DNA from 3 places in the Streptomyces sp. NPDC048671 genome. Region 3 is predicted to be linked to each of the others. Evidence: riboswitches for the same ligand, from Rfam matches in the RefSeq annotation. Region 3 holds a riboswitch; each other region holds the start of a gene.
What was found. Region 3 has a riboswitch for cyclic di-AMP ahead of ACZ6S6_RS36940 (C40 family peptidase). Riboswitches for the same ligand answer to the same signal wherever they lie in the genome.
Positions count from the first base shown of each region.

Region 1: linked by a shared signal. The riboswitch ahead of ACZ6S6_RS31110 (M23 family metallopeptidase) and the one ahead of ACZ6S6_RS36940 (C40 family peptidase) in region 3 are both predicted to bind cyclic di-AMP.
Region 2: linked by a shared signal. The riboswitch ahead of ACZ6S6_RS13820 (transglycosylase family protein) and the one ahead of ACZ6S6_RS36940 (C40 family peptidase) in region 3 are both predicted to bind cyclic di-AMP.

Region 1 covers NZ_JBVJHB010000017.1:175,503-179,798, forward strand. The annotation lists tRNA gene ACZ6S6_RS31100 (tRNA-Met) at 109-182, shown strand; gene ACZ6S6_RS31105 (PP2C family protein-serine/threonine phosphatase) at 426-1,589, shown strand; cyclic di-AMP (ydaO/yuaA leader) riboswitch at 1,877-2,030, shown strand; gene ACZ6S6_RS31110 (M23 family metallopeptidase) at 2,042-3,253, shown strand; gene ACZ6S6_RS31115 (aldo/keto reductase) at 3,438-4,296, shown strand, end outside.
Region 2 covers NZ_JBVJHB010000006.1:124,801-129,096, reverse strand. The annotation lists gene ACZ6S6_RS13825 (transglycosylase family protein) at 1-736, shown strand, start outside; cyclic di-AMP (ydaO/yuaA leader) riboswitch at 1,049-1,220, shown strand; gene ACZ6S6_RS13820 (transglycosylase family protein) at 1,225-1,953, shown strand; gene eno (phosphopyruvate hydratase) at 2,229-3,515, shown strand; gene ACZ6S6_RS13810 (FtsB family cell division protein) at 3,670-4,140, shown strand; gene ACZ6S6_RS13805 (DUF501 domain-containing protein) at 4,205-4,296, shown strand, end outside.
Region 3 covers NZ_JBVJHB010000030.1:15,782-20,077, reverse strand. The annotation lists gene ACZ6S6_RS36950 (C40 family peptidase) at 1-737, opposite strand, end outside; gene ACZ6S6_RS36945 (hypothetical protein) at 1,095-1,448, shown strand; gene ACZ6S6_RS36940 (C40 family peptidase) at 1,559-2,728, opposite strand; cyclic di-AMP (ydaO/yuaA leader) riboswitch at 2,727-2,892, opposite strand; gene pcrA (DNA helicase PcrA) at 3,162-4,296, shown strand, end outside.

The DNA of each region.
Region 1 (4,296 bases), on a different contig from region 3:
GGAGGGCAGTCCAGGGAGGCTGTCGAGGGAGGGGAGCGGAGGGGCGGGGGGAGCGTGCGCGGGGTGGTCATGAGTGCGTCGAACATGCCGTAGAGTTGGGTTTACCGACGCGGGGTGGAGCAGCTCGGTAGCTCGCTGGGCTCATAACCCAGAGGTCGCAGGTTCAAATCCTGTCCCCGCTACTGAAGAATCAGGCCCGGCACGCATAAAGCGTGCCGGGCCTGATTCGTTTGTGCATGTGTACGTTCGCCGGGCCGCCGGGCCGCCGGGCCGTCAGGTCATCGGCCCGCCGGCCGGTGCGACGCGCGCCGTGCGCGTACTCCCATTGGCCGTCGAGGAGTAGCCCCGCGACCGCGCTCCGGGAAGTCTGGGGGCGGTGCGCGGTACCGTCCGCGGCCCTGAGCGCACCGGGCAGGAGAGCACAGGTGGGGAAGCGGGAGCAGCGGCGAGGGAGGCGGGCCGACCAGATCCGGAACCGCCGGTTCGTCCGGGCTCTGCCTGGCCTGATGATCATCGGCGCGTTGGTGTTCGACTTCTTCACCCCGGCCGCCTTCACCGCTGTCCCGCTCTTCGCCGCGGCCCCGCTGATCGCCGCGCCGTTCTTCTCGCTGGCGGGCACCATCCGTGTCGGAGCCGCCGCGTTGGTGGCCATAGCGGCGCTGCGGCTCTACCGCGGCGCCCTGTTCCAGGTCGTGCCGTCCATCGAGCTCCTCACGGTCCTCACCGTCTCCGCCCTCGCGGTCTTCATCAACGGCGTCGTGCGGCGCAGCAACGAGCAGCTGGCCTCCGCGCGGGTCATCGCGGAGACCGCCATGCGCGCGGTGCTGCCGACGCCGTCCGACCGGATCGGCGGACTGTACGTGGCCGCGCGGTACGAGGCGGCGCAGGCGGACGAGTTCGTCGGCGGTGACCTGTTCTCGGTCACGGACACCCCGTACGGGGTGCGGCTGGTGGTCGGGGACGTGCGCGGCAAAGGCCTGGACGCGGTCGAGGCGGTGGCGGTGATCATCGGCGCGTTCCGGGAGGCTGCCGAGCAGGAGCGGTCGCTGGAGGGGGTGGCTCAGCGGCTGGAGCGTGCGCTGGCGCGGGAATCGAGCAGACGCGGCGGCCTCGACGCGGTCGAGGGGTTCATCACCGCCGTCCTGGCCGAGATCCCGCCGGGTTCGACCCGGGTGCGGATCGTCAACCGCGGCCACCCCGAACCGCTGCTGCTGCACTCGGACGGGGTGCTGGAGGTGCTGCTGCCCACGCTGCCCGCGCTGCCCCTGGGGATGGACCTGGGCGTGTGGCCGGACCGTTCCGACGAGTGGGAGCTGCCCGCCGGGGCGACGCTCCTCCTGTACACGGACGGCCTCTCCGAGGCCCGTGACGCCGACGGGGTCTTCTACGACCCCGCCGAGCGGCTGCGCGGACGGATCTTCCCGGGTCCCGAGGAACTGCTGTCGACGCTGACCGATGACGTACGGCTGCACACCGGTGGGGTGACGACCGACGACATGGCGCTGCTCGCGGTCGTGCGCCCCACCGAGGGCCAGCCGGAGCGGCGCACGACCGTGAGGATCGTGGGTCTGGGGGGCGGCGCCGGGTGAAGGTGAAGGGGCGGACGGGGGAGAGGGTGAGCAGAGGTGAGGGAGAGGCCGCGGCCGATGCCACCGTGCGTAACCGTAAGGAACCCCTCCGCATAACATTTGACGCAACGTCAGAAAACGGATAACGATTGAGGGGCGATCAACTCGCCCGATTCCACCCGGTTGTGCCCCGTAAGTCCAGGCCAATGGCGCGAATGATCAGCTGGAACAGCTTGGAATCGGACCCGTGTGTCTATTAACGTTCGATAACGCAGCGCGGTTGTCCCAGCCGCCGTCAGAGGCGGCACCGTGCGCGAGCGCCGAATTCCGCAAGGGAACCGGGGAACCACCTACATGGGGTGAATCGGGCATCTCTGTCTTGTCGCGAGACGGAGGAACCCGTAGGAGACCTTCCTGCTCCGAACCCGTCAGCTAACCCGGTAGGCGAGAAGGAAGGAAAGGAGTGCGCCCCAGTGGCGTCCAACAAGCCTGCCCCCGAAGCCCCCTCCCGGTTCGTACCCGAACACGGAAATGACTTCGGAACCGGGCCCGGTGCCGTCTACGGCACCCACCACGGCACCACGTACGGCACCGCATACGGCACCCACCACGGAACCGCTTACGGGACCGAGCACGGAACCGCTTACGGAACCGATCGGGGCAGCGAGTTCGGCAACGGCTTCCCGGCCGACGAGACCGAGTCCGACAAGGCGTGGGAGGAATGGAATCCCACCGAGGAGTCCGTCCGCCCCGTACGCGGCAAGCACCGCGTCGCCAAGCAGCGCAATGGTCTCGCCCGTAGCTCCACCGTTCTCGGCGTCGGTGTCATCGCGGCCGTCGGCGCGGGCGGCATGGCCTCCGCGCAGAGCAAGCCGCCGGTTTCCATCTCTCTTCCCGACGCCATCTCGGACAAGCTCCCCGAGGCCAAGTCCCTGCCGGGCGTCGGCGCACTGTTCTCCAGTGGGTCCGAGGCGGAGCAGGCCGGGGCCGAGACCGCTTCCGCCCCGCTGACGACGGCCGGCATCACCACCACCGAGGCCGAGCAGGGCACGACGGACGCCGGCGAGGCGCTCCGCGCCCGCATCCTCCAGCAGGCCGAGCAGCAGCAGGACTCCGCCGACGCGGAGGCCAAGGCGGCCGAGGAGAAGGCCGCCGCGGAGAAGGCGGCAGCCGAGGCGAAGAAGCAGCAGGACGCCGCGGAGGCCAAGGTCGCCGCCGCGAAGAAGAAGGCGGAGGCGGAGGCGAAGAAGAAGGCCGAGGCCGCGCGGCTCGCCAAGCTCGCCGCCAGCTACGCCATCCCCACCTCCTCGTACACGATCACCTCGACCTTCGGCGAAGCCGGTTCGATGTGGTCCTCCGGCTACCACACGGGCCTCGACTTCGCGGCGCCGACCGGTACCCCGATCAAGGCCATCCACAGCGGCACCGTCAAGTCGGCCGGCTGGTCCGGTGCTTACGGCTACCGCACGGTCCTGGAGCTTGAGGACGGTACGGAGCTGTGGTTCTGCCACCAGTCCTCGATCGGTGTCGGCGTCGGCCAGAAGGTCACCACCGGGGACACCATCGGGCGCGTCGGCGCGACCGGCAATGTGACCGGCCCGCACCTTCACCTTGAGGTCCACACCCCGGACGGCACCGGGATCGACCCGATGACCTGGCTGCGTGCCCGGGGCCTGACGGTCTGAGCAGGCTGCCGCTGAACCCCGGCAGTCCTGACGCTCACCCCCCGACGTCGGGACTGCCGGTCCGCCGCTGCATCCGTATCCGTGTCCGTATCCCTGTCCGTGTCCGTGTCCGTATCCGTGTTCGTAGCTGTACACGGCACGGAATATCGGAATAGCGGAGGCGGTGGAACGAGTTGTTCCATCCATGACTTCTCTCCGCAAGCTCGGTTCGTCCAGCCTTCAGGTCTTCCCGCTCTCCCTCGGCGGCAACGTATTCGGCTGGACGGCCGACGAGGCGCAGTCCTTCGCCGTGCTCGACGCGTACGCGGCGGCAGGCGGCAACTTCATCGACACCGCGGACTCGTACTCCTCCTGGGTCCCCGGCAACGAGGGCGGCGAGTCGGAGACCCTCATCGGCAAGTGGTTCGCGGCGCGGGGCAACCGTTCCGACATCGTCCTGGCCACCAAGGTCGGCTCCCACCCCTCGTACAAGGGGCTCTCCCCCACCACCGTCAAGGCCGCGGCCGAGGAGTCGCTGCGCCGGCTCGGTACCGACCACATCGACCTCTACTACACGCACTTCGACGACGAGACGGTCCCGGTCGAGGAGATCATCACCGCCCTCGACCAGCTGGTGAAGGACGGCAAGGTCCGTGAGATCGCCGCCTCCAACATCGCCCCGGAGCGGCTCCGCGCCTCGCTGGACTTCTCCGAGCGCGAGGGACTGGCCCGTTACGTGGCCCTGCAGCCGCACTACAACCTCGTTTCCAGGGACACCTACGAGGGCGAGCTCCAGGACATCGCTGCCGGCGCCGGGCTCGCCGCCGTCCCGTACTACGCCCTCGCCTCCGGCTTCCTCACCGGCAAGTACCGCCCCGGTACGACCGTGGACAGCGCGCGCGCCGGAACGGCGGGCCGGCACCTGGAGTCGGAGCGCGGACAGAAGGTCCTCGCCGCGCTCGACAAGGTGGCGCAGGAGCGGAACGCCGAGATCGCGACCGTGGCCCTGGCCTGGCTGGCGGCCCAGCCGACCGTCGCCGCCCCGATCGCCTCCGCCCGTACGG
Region 2 (4,296 bases), on a different contig from region 3:
CGGCGGCGAGTCCTACGCCCCGCGCGCGGACCTCGCCAGCCGCTCGCAGCAGATCGCCGTGGCGGAGAAGGTCCTGGACGACCAGGGGGCGAAGGCGTGGCCCAGTTGCGCGGTCATCTCCGGCCTCGCCGTGGACGGGTCCCTGCCGGGCGTCGATCCGGGCAGTACTCAGTCCGCCGACCCGGCCGAGAGCGCGGATCCGGCCGCGAGTGCCGATCCGTCAGAGAGCGCCGACCCGTCGGGCGACGCGTCCAAGGACGCGTCCAAGGGCGCGACGAAGACCCCGTCGGACGACGCCACGGCCGACACCGCTGACAAGGACCGTACGCCGGACGCCTCGGCCTCCCCGTCCGCCACGCCCTCGGCATCCGGCTCCTCCGGCGCGACCGACCCCTCGGGCGCCCCGGACGCTCCGGATGCCCCCGACGGGTCCTCCTCGGACGGGGAGACGGGCGGCAGGCACCGCGGCACGCCGGCCCCGGAGGGGGCCGGCGGCGACCGGGACGGAGGGCGGCACGCCTCGCGAGGTGAAGGTGACGCACGCGACAAGGGTGCACCGGCTGCTGACGGTACGTACACCGTCCGGCCGGGCGACAACCTCTGGGCGATTGCTGACGCACAGAAGCTGCCCGGCGGCTGGACCGAGCTGTACGAGGCCAACAAGGTGACGGTCGGTTCCGACCCGGACCTCATCCTTCCTGGCCAGAGCCTCGATCTCGGCGTGAAGGCCGGATGAGAACGGCCGCGGAAACGGTCTGATCAACAGCTGAAAACACCCAGAATTCAGGGTACTTAAGAGGCCTATGTCCCACTTTTGACTAAGTGAGACATGGGTCTCTTCGTGTGAACTGGCATGTCTTGTCCGGGAGCTCCCTCCGCATCCGTCCCGACCTGCGCAAACATATGTTTTTCAGATGCAAGTAAGAGCTGTTTATCCGGTATGTCCTTCTTTGAATGTGGGGGTTGGGTGTGTTTACGGTCGGAACCGCTCGCACCGCGGGCCCCGTCGATCGTCACGCCGAATCCTGCCGTCGGTCGAAGGGAACAGACGCGTAAAGCGCCGTAGGCAGGAGCGGGGGACCCAGGTAAGTGCCGGGCCCGATCGTCGCAAGACGCATCAGGACCGGCTTGGGGTTAAGTCGTGCGCTAGGACGTGCGACCGGGCAACTCACTTGGCCCGAACCCGACAGCTCACCTCGTAGGCGTCGGTGAGGAGAAGTCTCGATGCTGCTGAACAGCAAGGGCAACAAGCACCGCCGCCCGTCCAAGGCCGTCCGTTTCGCCACGCTCGCCGGTGTGACCGGTGCCGCGATCGCCGTGCCGCTGATGGGTGCCACCGGCGCCTCCGCGGCCTCCGTCTCCACGTGGGACGCGGTCGCCCAGTGCGAGTCCGGCGGCAACTGGTCCATCAACACCGGCAACGGCTACTACGGCGGTCTGCAGTTCTCGCAGTCCAGCTGGGCCGCCGCCGGCGGTACGCAGTACGCGGCCCGCGCCGACCTGGCCAGCAAGTCCCAGCAGATCGCTGTGGCCGAGAAGCTCCTCGACATGCAGGGACCGGGCGCCTGGGCCTGCGCCGGTGCCGGCAACCTGAGCAACGACGGTGTCGACCCGGGCGTCGACACCGGCTCCAAGACCGAGACCGCTCCGAAGCAGGAGTCGGCTCCGGCCCAGCAGGCCGAGCCGAAGAAGGCCGAGCGCACCGAGGCCCCCGCCACCAACCGCTCGGACCGCCCCGAGGCCGGGCAGAAGAAGACCGTCACCACCCCGACCGGCGAGAAGGTCAAGAAGGGTGACGGCGAGTACAAGGTCGTCACCGGCGACTCGCTGAGCCAGATCGCGGCCGACCACGACGTCAAGGGCGGCTGGGAGAAGCTGTTCGAGCTGAACAAGGACATCGTCAAGGACGCCGACATGATCTTCCCGGGTCAGCAGCTCCACCTGGTGAAGTAGTTCGGCACTCTCCTCGCCGAGCGCCCCGGCCCGGCCGCACCTCCCCCCGTGCGGCCGGGCCGGGGCTCACCGCTTTCCCGTGTTGATTGTTCAACTGTTGTAGTTACTGGCCAGTAAATTTCTGGCCGTTTGCCCTGCTGTGCCCGCTCTTGGGTCCTTTTTCGTCCCAGGGGACGGGCGCGCGGCCGACTGAGACGGCCGGGCCGGTTAGGCTCTTGTCGCAAGGCCAAAGTGACCCTGCACAACCAGCGTCATATCCCAGAAGGAGATGCCTCGTGCCGTCCATCGACGTCGTCGTAGCCCGGGAAATCCTCGACTCCCGGGGCAACCCCACGGTCGAGGTCGAGGTTGGCCTCGACGACGGCAGCACGGGTCGTGCTGCCGTTCCGTCCGGAGCCTCCACCGGTGCGTTCGAGGCCATTGAGCTTCGCGACGGTGACCCCAACCGCTACCACGGGAAGGGCGTCGAGAAGGCGGTCCTGGCCGTGATCGAGCAGATCGGCCCGGAGCTCGTCGGCTACGACGCGACCGAGCAGCGGCTGATCGACCAGGCCATGTTCGACCTGGACGCCACCGAGAACAAGGGCTCGCTCGGCGCCAACGCCATCCTCGGCGTCTCGCTCGCCGTCGCCCACGCCGCGTCCGAGGCCTCGGACCTGCCGCTGTTCCGCTACCTCGGTGGCCCGAACGCGCACCTGCTGCCCGTCCCGATGATGAACATCCTCAACGGTGGGTCGCACGCCGACTCCAACGTGGACATCCAGGAGTTCATGATCGCCCCGATCGGCGCGGAGTCCTTCTCCGAGGCCCTGCGCTGGGGCGCCGAGGTCTACCACACGCTGAAGAAGGTCCTGAAGACCAAGGGCCTGTCCACCGGTCTCGGTGACGAGGGCGGCTTCGCGCCGAACCTGGAGTCCAACCGCGCCGCGCTCGACCTCATCCTTGAGGCGATCAAGGAAGCCGGCTACGCCCCGGGCAAGGACATCGCGCTCGCGCTCGACGTCGCCGCGTCCGAGTTCTACAAGGACGGCAAGTACGAGTTCGAGGGCAAGTCCCGCTCGGCCGCCGAGATGACCGAGTACTACGAGGAGCTCGTCGACGCGTACCCGCTGGTCTCCATCGAGGACCCGCTGTACGAGGACGACTGGGCCGGCTGGAAGGTCATCACCGACAAGCTCGGCGCCAAGGTGCAGATCGTCGGCGACGACCTCTTCGTCACCAACCCGGAGCGCCTGGCCCGCGGCATCGAGGAGGGCTCCGCCAACGCCCTGCTTGTCAAGGTCAACCAGATCGGTTCGCTGACCGAGACCCTGGACGCCGTCGAGCTGGCCCAGCGCAACGGCTTCAAGTGCATGATGTCGCACCGTTCCGGCGAGACCGAGGACGTCACCATCGCCGACCTCGCGGTCGCCGTGAACTGCGGCCAGATCAAGACCGGCGCCCCGGCCCGCTCGGACCGTGTCGCCAAGTACAACCAGCTGCTGCGCATCGAGGAGATCCTCGACGACGCCGCGGTGTACGCGGGCCGCTCGGCGTTCCCCCGGTTCCGCTCCGCGAACTGACGAACCCGGCAGGGGCTGACCCGTACGGCAGGACTGACCCGTACGGCAGGGTCCGGCAAGCCCGACGGGGTCCAGCGCCCCGGCCTCCGTCCGTCCCCGCACTCGGTCCCGTACCGTGTGCGGGGACGGACGTGCGTAATGGGGAGGCGGAGACATGGCCGCGAAGGACCGGGACCGGTTCTCCACCGCGACCCGGCTGAGGCTGCTCGGTGAGCAGACCGCAGCCCGTGTCTACAGGTCCCAGAACCGCCGTCAGGCGCACCGCTCCCGGCTCACCGGCCGGGCGGCCTTCCTGGCCCTGATCGTCTGCTCCCTGGTCGTCGCCCTCGCGTACCCGATGCGGCAGTACGTGTCGCAGCGCGACGAGATCGCCGACCAGCAGCGGCTCGCGCAGGAGGCCGAGGCGCGCACCGAGGAACTGCGCGACGAGAAGTCGCGTCTCCAGGACGACGCGTACATCAAGCGGCTGGCCCGCGAGCACCTGCATTACCTTCTTCCGGGAGAGACCGGCTACACGGTGGTCGACCCCGACGCGGTCAAGGAGCGCAACGGAAAGCCGGGCGAGTCCGGCCGGCCGTGGCACTCCAACCTGTGGGACGGCGTCGACAGCGCCGACCGCGGCTGACCCGTATTCCCTCGCTCATCTGCGCGACCGCAGTTCGAGCAGCCCGATCAGAACCTAGGCAGGCATGGAAACGCCCCCTCCCCAGACCGAGTCCACCGCGCCCACCGACGCGGACATCGCCGCGTTCCAGCAGCAGCTGGGGCGCCCGCCGCGCGG
Region 3 (4,296 bases):
GCCCCGTACGCGAAGGCGACGGCCGCAGCGGCGCGGGCGTTCGGCGCCCGGTCGGAGCCGCGCGGGGAGCTGCGGTCGGCGTGGCCCGCGCCGCGGCCGCCGTCCGAGGCGTCGTACGCGGCGCGCTGGGCGGGGGAGAGGCGGGCCAGCAGCTCGCGGGCCTCGGTCAGCTTGGCCCGGACCGTCGCCCGGTGCTTCTTCAGGTCGGCCTGGCGGGCGGTGAGCTCGGCCAGCTGCCCCGCCGCCTCGGACCGCAGCTGGGCCACGTCCGCGACCTGGCGCTGCACGGCACGTACCTCGTCGGCCCGGCCGGCGGCGGCCCGCTCCACGTAGGAGGCGCGCTCCAGGTACTGGTCGGGGTCCGAGGAGAGCGCCAGCTGGAGGGACGGGTCGAGACCGCCGGAGCGGTACTGCGCCGCGGCGTACGCGCCCAGCGCGTCGCGCGAGGCGTTGAGCCGCTCGGTCTTGCGGGCGGCCTCGTCGCGCATCGCGTCGATGGACTCGGCGGTGGCGGCCGCCTTCACCTTCGCGCCGTTGTACTGCTCGGTGGCGACCTCCGCCTCCCGGTACAGCCGGTCCACCTCGGCCTTGACCCGCGCGGGGGTGGGCGTCGGGTCGGCGTGCGCGGATCCCGGCAGCGCGGCAGCGGTCGCGGCCCCGGCGAGGGCGAGGGTCGCTGCGGTGCGGGCAGCAGAGCCGGTGTACGGGCGCTGCTTGGGTTTCCGGTGCGCGGCCACGAGGGCGGGGGTCCTTCCTGTCGACTGCCCGTCGGGGCCTACCGGCGGGCCCGCCCGGTCCGGCGGCGGGTCACCAACAGGGGGAGCGGCCCGCCGCCGGATCTCTCGGCGGGGCGACCGGACGGTGCCGTCCGGGTGCGGAGCGGCGGTGATCCGGTCACCTGGTAGGGACGCTAAACCCGGGGCACGGGCAGGAGTCGTAATGACGCCTATTGCCCGAATTTGGCGTGGTGTTGTTGCTGGATGACCGGAAAAATTGCACCAGAGTCAGGCAATTGGTGCATTCGTCAGTCAAGCGTCCAGTAAGCCTCACCTGGCTGCGGAAGGCTGATACGGCCAGGGCTAAGGTGCGGAACCATGCGTGTACTCATTGATGTCTTCGTCGCCCTGCACATCATCGGAATCGCCGCCCTGCTGGGGGGCTTCCTCACCCAGATGAAGGCGATGGGGGCGGGAACCGCGCGCTTCGTGCCGGGGATGCTGCACGGCGCGCTGACCATGCTGGTCACCGGTATCGCCCTGGTCGGGCTCGACCAGGCCGACGACCACCCCGTGAACAACGTCAAGATCGGCATCAAGCTGCTGATCCTGGTCGTCATCCTCGGGCTCGTCTACGTCAAGCGGGACGAGGAGAAGGTCGAGAAGGGCCTCTTCGCGGCGGTGGGCGGACTGACGGTCGTCAACATCTTCATCGCCACGCTCTGGACCTGACCTGACCTGACCTGACCTGACCTGACCTGACCGGGCCGGGCCGGGCAGCGGCCGGGCAGCGGCCGGCGGTGGCCGCTGCCGCAGGGGCCACCCGCCGTACCGCAACGCCCCTAACCGGGCCGCACGCTCCCGTAGATCGGCATGTAGTAGATCGACTCCTCGCGCACGTTCGCCCCCGGCTTCGGCGCGTGGATCATCATGCCGTCGCCCTTGTAGATGCCGACGTGGCTGATGTCGTCGTAGAAGAAGACCAGGTCCCCGGGCCGCAGATCCGCCGTCGCGATCCGGGTGCCCACGTTCACCTGGTCCCAGGTGGTCCGCGGAATGCTGACCCCCGCCGCCTTCCAGGCCGCCTGGGTGAGCCCCGAGCAGTCGTACGAGGACGGGCCGGTCGCTCCCCAGACGTACGGCTTGCCGATCTGGGCCCTGGCGAACGCGAGGACCTTCTCGGCCTTCGTCGTGGCGCTGCTGTCCGAACCGGAACCCGTCCCGGCGCCCGAACCGCTCCCGGTGCCCGTGCCGGTCCCGCTCCCGCTCCCGGACTCCTTGGCCTTGCGGTCGGCCTCGGCCTTCGCGGCGGCCTGCTTCTTCGCCAGCTCCGCCGCCTTGCGCTCGGCCTCGTCCTTCTTCTTCTGCTCCAGCTCGGCGAGGCGTGCCTTCTCCTCGGCGGTCAGCTTCGACAGCAGCGTGCGGGCCTCGGTCAGCTTGTCCTGGACGTTCCGCTTGCTGGTGCGCAGCCGGGTCTGGGACGCGGTGAGCGTCTCCAGGCTCGTCACCGCCTCGGCGCGCTTCTTGGACGCCTCGGCCTGCTTCGTACGGAAGTCAGTGACGGCCTGCTGCTGGTTCGCGGCCATCCGGTTCATGAGGTGGGTCTGGTCGAAGAACGACTGCGGGTCGTTCGCCAGGAAGAAGGTGGCGGTCGGCGCGAGCGCCCCGTCACGGTATTGGGCGGCGGCGTAGTTCCCGAGCGTCCGGCGGGCGTCGTTCAGCTTGTCGGCGCGCTCGGCGATGTCGTCCAGCAGCGTGTCCACCTTGGTGCGCTGCTTGGCGGACGCCTCTTTCGCCTGGTCGTAGTGCTGGGTCGCGGTGCCCGCCTGTCGGTAGAGGTCGTCGACCTTCTTCTGGACGTCCTCGATGCCGGGCTTCGGGGCCGGGGCCGCCAGCGCGCTCTGCGTGGACAGCAGGGTCACCGAGGCGAGTGCGGCCGTCGTGAACCCGATGGCCGGGCTGGTGCTGCGCGCCCGGGGGCGCGGTTTGCGATGCGACGCCAAGGCCTGCATCTCCTTCCGTGGACCGCCTACCGGGTTAGCTGTCGGGTTCGGGCGTAACGGAAGGCTGCCCTACGGTCCTGGTGGGGGATTCGGACCGATTCACCCCGGTGCTGCGTGTGGGTCCCCGGTTCCGGACTCCGTACGGGCAGCCCAGGATTCGGCGTGGACGCCCGCTCGGCGTGGTTCGCCTCTGGGGGTACGGGCCGCCCGAACGTGCACGCTAGCCAACTCATGGTGCCGCTGTGAAGGTTGATGTTCGATATGCCCGATACATTTTCGTGACCTTGGCGAAGTGGGCGAGGTGCGGGCAGGTCAGGCGCGGGATCGGTCCACACAGTGTGGGTCCGGCATCGCTCTGGGTGGCCGCGCGGAGGTGTGCGGAGGTGTGCGGTTCGCCATGTGAGCCCAGGGTGTCAGTGCGGCGGCCTAGACTCGGACAGCGATGAGCAGCCTCTTTGACGACAGTTTCCTGGCCGGCCTCCAGCACACGGAGGAAGGGCCCCCGCCGCCCCCCGAGGACTCCGCACCCGAAGCGGTGCCGGAGGACCTCTTCGGGGGCGTGTTCGACGGGCCCCCGCCGCCCCGCGACGCGTACTACCGCGACGGGGCCCACCGCCCGGTGATCGACGCCGCCGCGCTGCTCGACGGGCTGAACACCGAGCAGCGCGCCGCCGTCGTGCACGCGGGGTCCCCGCTGCTCATCGTCGCCGGGGCCGGTTCGGGCAAGACCCGGGTACTGACCCACCGCATCGCCCACCTGCTCGCCGAGCGGGGGGTGCACCCCGGCCAGATCCTGGCGATCACGTTCACCAACAAGGCCGCCGGTGAGATGAAGGAGCGCGTCGAGCAGCTCGTCGGCCCCCGCGCCAACGCCATGTGGGTCATGACCTTCCACAGCGCGTGCGTACGGATCCTGCGCCGCGAGTCGAAGAAGCTCGGCTTCACGTCCTCGTTCTCGATCTACGATGCCGCGGACTCCAAGCGGCTGATGGCCCTGGTCTGCCGCGATCTCGACCTCGACCCGAAGCGCTTCCCGCCGAAGTCGTTCACGGCGAAGGTGTCGAACCTCAAGAACGAGCTGATCGACGAGGAGACCTTCGCCGGCCAGGCCGCGGACGGTTTCGAGAAGACGCTCGCCCAGGCCTACGCGATGTACCAGTCCCGGCTGCGCGAGGCCAACGCGCTGGACTTCGACGACATCATCATGACGACGGTGCACCTGCTCCAGGCCTTCCCCGACGTCGCCGAGCACTACCGCCGCCGGTTCCGGCACGTCCTGGTCGACGAGTACCAGGACACCAACCACGCCCAGTACACGCTCGTACGGGAACTGGTCGGCCCGGCCGGTGCCGCCGACGCCCCCGGCGAGCTGTGCGTCGTCGGTGACGCGGACCAGTCGATCTACGCCTTCCGAGGCGCCACGATCCGCAACATCCTCCAGTTCGAGGAGGACTACCCGGACGCGACCACGATCCTGCTGGAACAGAACTACCGCTCCACCCAGACGATCCTGTCCGCCGCCAACGCCGTCATCGAGCGCAACGCGAGCCGCCGCCCGAAGAACCTCTGGACCAACG